3 regions of the Rhizobium sp. CCGE531 genome follow, and region 1 is predicted to be linked to each of the others. Evidence: riboswitches for the same ligand, from Rfam matches in the RefSeq annotation. Region 1 holds a riboswitch; each other region holds the start of a gene.
What was found. A riboswitch is a leader RNA that binds a small molecule or an ion and turns the genes downstream of it on or off. The one in region 1 is predicted to bind thiamine pyrophosphate.

Region 2: another riboswitch for thiamine pyrophosphate. It lies ahead of thiB (thiamine ABC transporter substrate binding subunit); the one in region 1 lies ahead of thiM (hydroxyethylthiazole kinase).
Region 3: another riboswitch for thiamine pyrophosphate. It lies ahead of thiC (phosphomethylpyrimidine synthase ThiC); the one in region 1 lies ahead of thiM (hydroxyethylthiazole kinase).

What each region holds. Positions count from the first base shown of each region.
Region 1 covers NZ_CP032685.1:727,397-730,670, forward strand. The annotation lists gene yghU (glutathione-dependent disulfide-bond oxidoreductase) at 1-729, opposite strand, end outside; gene CCGE531_RS22840 (DUF1127 domain-containing protein) at 1,311-1,457, opposite strand; TPP riboswitch at 1,693-1,789, shown strand; gene thiM (hydroxyethylthiazole kinase) at 1,840-2,643, shown strand; gene thiE (thiamine phosphate synthase) at 2,640-3,274, shown strand, end outside.
Region 2 covers NZ_CP032684.1:3,872,263-3,875,536, forward strand. The annotation lists gene CCGE531_RS18825 (MFS transporter) at 1-1,402, shown strand, start outside; TPP riboswitch at 1,474-1,589, shown strand; gene thiB (thiamine ABC transporter substrate binding subunit) at 1,787-2,779, shown strand; gene thiP (thiamine/thiamine pyrophosphate ABC transporter permease ThiP) at 2,790-3,274, shown strand, end outside.
Region 3 covers NZ_CP032685.1:403,739-407,012, forward strand. The annotation lists gene thiC (phosphomethylpyrimidine synthase ThiC) at 1-1,161, opposite strand, end outside; TPP riboswitch at 1,255-1,364, opposite strand; gene CCGE531_RS21395 (hypothetical protein) at 1,394-2,239, opposite strand; partial or broken gene CCGE531_RS35305 (porin) at 2,812-3,274, shown strand, end outside.

The DNA.
Region 1 (3,274 bases):
CCAGCGCTGAACATTCTTGTAGTCCTGCACCTGCAGGAACTCGGCCGCGCCGTACTGCCAGCCCTTGGCGAGGCCGCCATACCACGGCCAGATGGCAATATCCGCGATCGTGTAGTCGCTGCCGGCGATATATTCGCTTTCAGCCAGGCGACGGTCGAGCACGTCGAGCTGGCGCTTTACTTCCATGGCGAAACGATCAATCGCATATTCGATTTTCGTCGGCGCATAGGCAAAGAAATGGCCGAAACCGCCGCCGAGATAGGGGGCGCTGCCCATCTGCCAGAACAGCCAGGACAGGCATTCGGCGCGAGCCGGCTGCTCGGTCGGCAGGAAGGCACCGAACTTTTCGGCGAGATACATCAGGATCGATGACGATTCGAAGACGCGGACCGGTTTCGGGCCGCTGCGATCCAGCAAGGCCGGGATCTTCGAATTCGGATTGACGTCGACGAAACCGCTGCCGAACTGGTCGCCGTCGCCGATCTTGATCAACCACGCATCATATTCCGCGCCGCTTTGGCCGAGCGCCAGCAGCTCTTCGAGCATGATGGTGACCTTCACGCCGTTCGGCGTTCCGAGCGAATAGAGCTGCAGGGGATGGCGCCCCACAGGCAGTTCCTTTTCGTGGGTCGACCCGGCGATCGGACGGTTGATATTGGCGAACTGGCCGCCATTGGCCTTATTCCAGGTCCAGACTTTCGGCGGCGTGTATTCGGCAGAACCGGTCATGGGCATCCTCCTGTTTCGGGGAATCACGTTGGGGGTTGGTCTTCGATGTAGCGCGCTACAGGCGTCGCACATAGTGACGGCCGTTCATTTTTGCGAGAGAAGGTCTTCGGTTTTCGAACAGGCCGGGACCGGAGATGGCGCAAACGGCAGTGACCGCATCCGACGGGCGCTGCAGGCCGGCGAAATGAGGCGGAAATCGGTTGAATAGTGCCTGAAACGAAAAAGCCTGCCGCGGGAGGAGGTGCGGCAGGCTTTTTACAAGAACCGAACAGCGGACGGGAGGAGGAATGCCGCTGTTCCCGCAGTCGTCCCTGGGAGGAGGAGAAGGACGTCTGCAAAAACGAAGGGATGCGGGAGGAGATGCATCGCTTCGATAAGAAGGATAATAGCCAATTTTTGCTCACCTGATAGGCATTTCTTTGCAGGGCAGTTATGCGCTATGCGAAAAGCGGCGGGCTGAGTTGGTCCGCTCACGGCTGAGATCAAAGTGTGGAACGATACTTCCAGACAAAACGAAAGCGCCTGCTCGGGAAGAACAGGCGCTGGCATAATTCAGCTTTATAAGGAGCCGTTACGGACCGCTAGCGAGCGATGGCTGCGCGGGCAACGTTGCGGATTTCGCCGCGATCGATACCCAGATCATGCAGTTCGCGCGTGGACATACGGCCCAGTTCGGCGACCGTCTGACGATACTTGCGCCAGTTATTGAAAGAGCGTGCTACGTTCATGATGATCCCCTTTCCTTGGGCTTTCGAAGCTGAGCTGCCGTGTTTGGCGCTCCCTTCGCTTCGATGAGAAATATATAATCGAAACCCCCAGCCTTTTGCAGAGCTAAGAGATCACTGCACCCATGCATTTACTGCATTGGTCGCCCGGAAATCAGGCGGTTCCAATTCCCATTCGCCGCTGAGGCCTTTGTGATTTGCTGATGACACCGGCGTCTTTGTCTGCGAAAAGAAGGGAGATGAGAGACAGGGGCGTCCGCTTTCCGGCGGGCTGAGAAGGACCCTTCGAACCTGAACCAGATCATGCTGGCGGAGGGAGTCGCTCGGGACCTCGCTAAGCTCAGCACGTCGTCCCTTTGCGTCTCGCCCGCCCGAAAGGGGCGATATGCAAGACCAACTTACCGCAGGCAGTCTGCTCGGCACCATACGGGCGAACCCGCCTCTGGTGCAATGCATCACCAATTTCGTCGCCATGAACATCGCGGCCAATGTGATGCTCGCCGCCGGGGCATCGCCGGCGATGGTGCATGCCGAAGAGGAAGCGGGCGAGTTTGCCGCCATCTCCGGTGCGCTGACGATCACTATCGGCACGCTCTCGGCCGGATGGCTTGCGGGCATGCTGAAGGCGGCGCAGTCGGCAAACGGAGCGGCCAAGCCCTGGGTGCTCGATCCCGTCGCCCATTATGCAACTGGATTTCGTCGCAAGGCGGTCGCGCAATTGCTGGAGCTGCGACCGACGATCATTCGCGGCAATGCATCCGAGATCATCGCGCTTGCCGGCGTTATGAGCCGTGGCCAGGGCGTCGATAGCCGCGACGCCGTCGAGCAGGCGGAAGAGTCCGCCCGGCAACTGGCTGAAAAGCACGGCTGTGTCGTCGCCGTCACCGGTGTCGCGGATTTCGTGACGGACGGGCAGAAGGCGAAGCGCATCGCCGGCGGTTCGCCATTCATGCCGCAAGTAACCGCACTCGGCTGCCCGCTGACCTGCCTTGTCGGCGCCTTTGCGGCGGCAAGGCCGGATGAACCATTCGACGCGACCGTGGCGGCGCTCGCCGTCTTCGCCGTCGCCGGTGCACAGGCTGGAGCGGCGGCAGATGGTCCAGGCTCCTTCTCCTGGCGTTTCCTCGATGCACTCGCTGCACTTACCCCGGAAGTGCTGGATCGCGACGCAAGGATATCGGTAGCATGAAGGACTTCGATCTCTCGCTCTACCTTGTCCTCGATCTCGTGCTGTGTGCCGACCTCGGCATGATCGAAACGACCCGTGCCGCCATTGCCGGCGGCGCCACGATCGTACAGCTGCGCGACAAGCATGCTCCGACCGCAGTCATGATCGAGACAGGCCGCGCCCTCAAACAGATCCTGCAGGGAACCAATGCCCGGCTGATCGTCAACGACAATATCGAAGCGGCCATTACCATCGGCGCGGATGGTCTGCACATCGGGCAGGAGGATATGAACGCCGCCGAAGCGCGCCGCCTCATCGGGCCGGACATGATCCTCGGCCTCTCGGTGGAAACGGAAACCCTTGCTTCCGCCATGGATGCCGGCATCGTCGACTATGCCGGCGTCGGCCCGGTCTTTGCCACGCCCACCAAGCCCGACCACAAGCAACCGATCGGCTTCGATGGTCTCACGCGTATCGTCAGGCTCTGCCCGGTTCCATCAGTCGCAATCGGCGGCCTCAAGGCGGAGCACGCCGCGGACGTTTTCTCGGCCGGCGCGGACGGCCTTGCGGTCGTCTCCGCCATCTGCGGCCAATCGGACCCGCAAGCCGCGACAGCCCTCATCGCGAACGCCATCAAGGAGGCCCGCCAATG
Region 2 (3,274 bases), on a different replicon from region 1:
CGTCGGCGAATTCGGGCATTTGGAACGCTTCGGCTGGATCGGATCGGCCTATCTTCTCTCCCTCTCCGCCGTCATGCCCGTTTACGGCAAGCTCGGCGATCTCTTCGGCCGCAAATATGTGATGATGACGGCGATCGCGATCTTCACGATCGGCTCCGCCGTCTGCGGCCTTGCCGTTTCGATGAACACGCTGATCGCCGCCCGCGTCCTTCAGGGCCTCGGCGGCGGCGGCATCCTCGTGTCGATCTTCGCCGTCAACGCCGACCTGTTCGAGCCGCGCGAGCGCGCCCGCTACCAGAGCTATTCCAGCCTCGTGCTGATGGCCTCCGGCGCCATCGGCCCCGTTCTCGGCGGCACGATGAGCGATCTCTTCGGCTGGCGCTCCATCTTCCTCGTCAATGTGCCGATCGGCTTTATCGTGCTGGCCGGCCTTGCCACCATGCTCCCCTACCGCAAGCCGGCCCGCCGCCCGAAGATCGATTATGCCGGCGCAATCCTCCTTGCGCTGACGACGACGAGCATCGTGCTTGCCGCCGACGGCAGCGAACTCTTCGGATCGCTGTTGTCGCCGCAATGCCTCGGCATCATTGCCTTGGGCGTGATCTGCGCCATCGCCTGGGTTTTCATCGAGCGCCGCGCGCCCGAGCCGATCGTGCCGATGTCGCTGTTCCGCAACCCGACATTCGGCCTCCTGCTGATCATCTCGATCACCAGCGGCGCCGTTGCCATCGGCATGGTCAATTATTTCGCGCTCTTCCTGCAGACGACGACGGGCCTTTCGCCCTCGATGGCCGGCCTGCTGTTCATTCTCCTGACCGGCGGCATCGTCTGCGGCTCGTTGTCAGCAGGCAGGCTGATTGCGGCCAGAGGGCGCTACAAGCCCTTTGCCATCGCGAGTGCTGCCTGCAGCGCCATCGCATTTGGCTCGCTCGCCTTCGTCCATGCGGGCACGCCCATCGTCTTCATCGGCGGACTGATGCTGCTGCATGGCATCGGCATCGGCCTTGCGCAGCAGGTTCCCGTCATCGGCGTGCAGAACGCGGCAGCAGCCCGTGACGTCGGCGCGGCGACCGGCGCCGTCACGCTCTCGCGCATGGGCGGCGCCTCGATCGCCATCTCCATCTATGGCGCCATTATCGCCGCCAAGCTCGGCAATGTCGGCGTCTCCATCGCGGGCGTATCCGACATCGAGCAGCTGACGCCGAAGATGATGGCCGCATTGCCCGAGGCGACCCGCGAGGCCGTCGCCAATGCCTATGCAAGCGCCTTCAGCCCGCTGTTCATGACGGCTGCGGGCATCTGCCTCATCGGCCTTCTGACCGCGCTGACGCTGAAGAACGTGCAGCTACCCGGTGCTGTGAAGAAATTCGAAAGCACCGCCGCCGCTCAGGCCGCCGAGTAAGGTCATCCGGCCTGCAATCGACAAGGGAATCATTTCCCTTGTCATCCCTTCGTCACAGGGCTAAATCTGCCGACGCTCTAACGGGGTGCCTCATGTCCTTCCGGACATCTGGCTGAGAGGCTTCACCGGCCAACCCGCGGAACCTGATCCGGCTAACACCGGCGGAGGGATTAGACGCGTGACGAAATCATAGCGCCCTTTCCCCTTCAAGACGAAACCCAGAGCATGGTGCCGAAAAGTGTAAACGGTTTTCGGGCGACATCATGCTCTAATTATTTGATTTTAGAGCGGATTCAGATTTTAGGTCGATAGACCTAAAATCATCCGGCTCTAGGAGGAGGCGCTGTCGTGCAAAACCGATCGCTATTGTCATACTTCGCCGGACTGGCCCTTGCCGCCGGCGCAACGTTTTTTGCTGCCCAGACCGCCGAGGCGGCCGACAAGACCCTGACCATCTACACCTATGAGAGCTTCACCGCCGATTGGGGTCCGGGCGCCAAGGTCAAGGCCGCCTTCGAAAAGACCTGCGGCTGCACGGTCAATTATGTCAGCGTCACCGATGGCGTCGCCCTTCTGTCCCGCCTGAAGCTGGAAGGTGCGGGCACCAAGGCCGATATCGTTCTCGGCCTCGACACCAATCTCGTCGACGAAGCCAAGGATACCGGCCTCTTCGATAAAAGCGGCGTCGACACCTCGGCCCTCAAGCTCCCCGGCGATTTCAAGGATGACGTCTTCGTGCCCTACGACTACGGCCATTTCGCCGTGATCTACGACAGCCAGACGGTCAAGAACCCGCCGAAGAGCATGAAGGATCTGATCGAGGGCGATCCCTCGCAGAAGATCGTCATCGAGGATCCGCGCACCTCGACGCCTGGCCTCGGCCTGCTGCTCTGGGTCAAGTCGATCTATGGCGACAAATCAGCCGATGCCTGGGCGAAGCTCAAGGGCCGTATCCTGACCGTCACCCCCGGCTGGTCGGAAGCCTACGACCTCTTTACCAAGGGCGAAGCGCCGATGGTGCTCTCCTACACGACGTCGCCGGCCTATCACATGATCGAGGACAAGACCGACCGCTACCAGGCCGCCGCCTTCTCCGAGGGACATTACATCCAGATCGAAGTCGCCGGCCTCATCAAGTCCTCGCCGAACAAGGAGCTCGCCCGCGACTTCCTGAAGTTCATGATCTCCTCAGGCTTCCAGGACATCATCCCGACAAGCAATTGGATGATGCCGGTCTCTGCTACCTCGGAGCCGCTGCCGGATGCCTTCAGCAAGCTCGTCGTGCCGTCGAAGACTTTCCTGATGAGCCCCGCCGACGTCGACAAGAACCGCAAGGCCTGGATCGACGAATGGCTGGCAGCCACCAGCGGCAATTGACGCCCTGACCATGCTCGCGGCACCCGAACGAAGACGCGCCATTTCCGGCGGGGCGCTCAGCCTCGCCGGCATTGTGCTCTTCGTCGGGGTCGCCGTCCTCGTCCTCTTGGCCGCCGGCATCGAATCCGGCGGCGACACCACGCTGAGCGACCCCTATCTGCTGGGCGTCCTGCGCTTCACGCTGCTGCAGGCGGTGCTTTCGACGCTGCTCTCCGTAGTGCTCGCCATACCGGTCGCCCGCGCCCTGGCGCGCCAGCCGCGCTTTCCCGGCCGGCTATGGCTGCTCCGGCTGATGGCCGTGCCGATGGGCTTGCCCGTGCTGATCGGCGCGCTCGGCCTGCTCGGCATATGGGGCCGGCAGGGATTGTTCAATCAGGCGCTTGCAGCGCTCGGCCTGTCGCAGCCCGTCAGCATCTATGGCCTTGCCGGCATTTTGCTCGCGCATGTCTTCTTCAACATGCCGCTCGCCTGCCGGCTGATGCTGGCCGGGCTGGA
Region 3 (3,274 bases), 320 kb from region 1:
AAACTGCGCGGCGTCGTTGGCATCGGCGATCGAGCCGGGGCGTAGGCCGTCGCCGAGAGAGAAGGAGACATCATAGGCCCGGCAGATGTCGCAGATCTCCTCGAAATGCTCGTAAAGGAAGCTCTCGCGGTGATGATGGAGACACCACTTGGCCATGATCGAGCCGCCGCGCGAGACGATGCCGGTGACGCGATTGACGGTGAGCGGGATGTAATGCAGCCGCACCCCGGCATGGATGGTGAAATAGTCGACGCCCTGCTCCGCCTGTTCGATCAGGGTGTCGCGATAGACCTCCCAGGTGAGGTTCTCGGCAATGCCCTCGACCTTCTCCAGCGCCTGATAGAGCGGGACGGTGCCGATCGGCAGCGGAGAGTTGCGGATGATCCATTCGCGGATGTTGTGGATATTGCGGCCGGTCGAAAGATCCATGACGGTATCGGCGCCCCAGCGGGCGGCCCAGACCATCTTTTCGACCTCTTCCGCCATGGAGGAGGTGACGGCGGAATTGCCGATATTGGCGTTGATTTTCACCAGGAAGTTCCGGCCGATAATCATCGGTTCGCTTTCCGGATGATTGATATTGGCCGGGATGATCGCGCGGCCGGCCGCCACTTCCTGGCGGACGAATTCGGGCGTCACATGATCCGGGATATGGGCGCCGAAGCTCTCGCCGTCGCGAATCAAGGCTTCGGCTTTCGCCGTGCGGCCGAGATTCTCACGTATGGCGATGAATTCCATTTCCGACGTGATGATGCCGGCCCGTGCATAGGCAAGCTGCGTGACGGCCTTGCCGTCCTTTGCCCGCAGCGGCTGGCGCTTGGCCGGAAATTCCGGCGTCAGCCGCTCGCCAGTGACAAAACCATTGTCTTCGGGGCGCACATGGCGGCCCTCATAGGCCTCGACATCGCCGCGGGCGAGCGCCCAGTCGCGACGGAGCTGCGACAGGCCCTGTTCGATGCGGATATCGGCACCCTCGATGGTATAGGGGCCGGAGGAATCATAGACGACGACGGGCGGCTCGCCCGATGTCGGATGGACGCTGATCTCGCGCATCGGCACGCGGATGTCTGTGTGAATATCTCCCGGAATGTAGATCTTCCGCGACGCCGGCAGCGGGCCTGTCGTGACGGTCGGGGTGAGGTTCTTTGCGGCAATGGTCATGGTTTGAGGCTCCAAGTTGCGGTTGGAGACCCAGTCAATCAGCCGGAATGATGGAAAGACGCCGGCATGGAATCCACCCAGGAATCCGAAAGCCTTCGAGCGCTTGCACCGTCCCTACGCCAGTATGAACTGGATCAGGTCAACGGGTCACTGCGCACGCTAGCAGTATCTCAGCCCTTGCCGGGACCCCCCTGGTGAATGCTGGAAGGCTATGCTCTCCGTTTGGCTCCTGTCAAACCCGGACGATAATCGCATTTTTCCGGAAGGCAGCGTTCGCCGCCTCAGAGATTCTACAATTTAAACGTGTTTTAACGAGTTGCCGGCGTGGCGCCACCTCAATAACGAGGGGCAGTGTTGCCGTTGAAGCGGTGAGGACCGGTGTGGGAGAGCTTGCTGGCGGTATCGAGCCAGATCTTGCACCGAGCGCGCGCCAGCGGTGGCAGAAGGCGAAGTCCTCGCTGAGATAAATGCCCGTCCCTTCCTCGACCATGCATTCGAACAGGGCATATTGGGTGCCTGGCGAGCGCTTGGTGCTCGGATAGGCGTGGATGGCGTTGTAGCGCAGTTCGGGATGGGCGGCGATCATCCTTTCGATGACGGCGCGCTTGATCAAAAGCATGCCTGTGCCCGCATAGATGGCGCTGACGAAATCGCCCTCGCGCTCGGCGCTCTGGCCGACCAACGGTGTTCCGGCATAGTGGAGTGCCGCCGCCGCAAGTGACACCCCATCGCGCGAGTCTACACGGGCAGCGGTGTCCCAGTCATAATCCTTGATCGGATACATGGCGGCGACCACGTCCTTGTCCGCATCCAGCAATCGCATCACCTGATCTGGCTCGAAGCTGATGTCGGCGTCGACGAAGAGCATGTGGGTCGCCGTCGTATCGTTCAGGAAGGACGATACGAGCGTGTTGCGGCTGCGGGTAATCAGCGCGTCATTGCCGAGAAGGGCGAGCGTCAGTTGCACGCCGGCCTGTGCGCCCGTCTGCATCAGGGCAAAGATGGACTGCATATAATCCTTGGTGACGAGGCCGCCGAAGCAGGGTGCCGCTATGAAGATCAGCCGATTCTCATTCATGCGCGATTTTTCCCTTCCAATGGCGCGAGTCGCCGGAATCTAGGAAGATTCATCATTTCTGTGTGTAGCGATTTGTTGAGTTTTGTTTCTGAGCCTTGCCGGAATTCGCAGGCGAGCTCGCAGGCCTTCCGAGGCCCATACGGTGGCTAGGCCTCTTGCCGGCGGTGGATTTGGCCGTCATCTCCAGTCGGGTGCCGACGCCGATCTTGCCTGCGATCGCCGGGCGAAGGACCTGCCTTGGCTTCGTCAGTTGAATTAAGCAACAGCGGTCAAGACTAACGCCAGACTGGAGTCGGTCTCCCCTTCACATAATTGACAAACATACGGGCTGTTTGTAAGTCTGAAGCAGGACAGAAATTGTCTTGCGGTCGAGCGATCGGCCGGATCGGTAGGGGCATTTCAAGACCTTTGCCGCGGGGTCAATCATGGAGGTTCGAGGGGACTCAAGCCAACATTACGTGCGTACTTGCCGGGCTACACGGTCGCGTTTTCGACCGAACCGATCTTCAAGGTGGTTTCCAGCTCAGCGCTCGCGGTAAATTAGAAATGCATATTACAACCAGGAGTTTAATATGAATATCAAGAGCCTTCTTCTCGGCTCCGCTGCTGCGCTGGCAGCAGTTTCCGGTGCCCATGCAGCCGACGCTATCGTTGCTGCTGAGCCGGAGCCGTTGGAATACGTCCGCATCTGCGACGCTTACGGTGCTGGTTACTTCTTCATTCCGGGCACTGAAACCTGCCTCAAGATCGGCGGCCGTGTCCGTACCGAAGGCGAGTGGTACGATGCCTACAACCCGAACAGCAAGAACGGTACGCTGTGGCATACCCGTGCAGAGCTGAGCGTCGACACCGCGACCGACACCGAATACGGCCCGCTGAAGACCAACACGGTCATCCGTTGGGACTGGAGCGACGGCAACTCCACCTCCACGAAGCTGCTGTTCGCCAACATCAGCCTCGGCGGCTTCCTCGTCGGTAAGGCCGACTCGCAGTATAACTCCTACATCGGTTATGCCGGCGACGTCATCAACGACG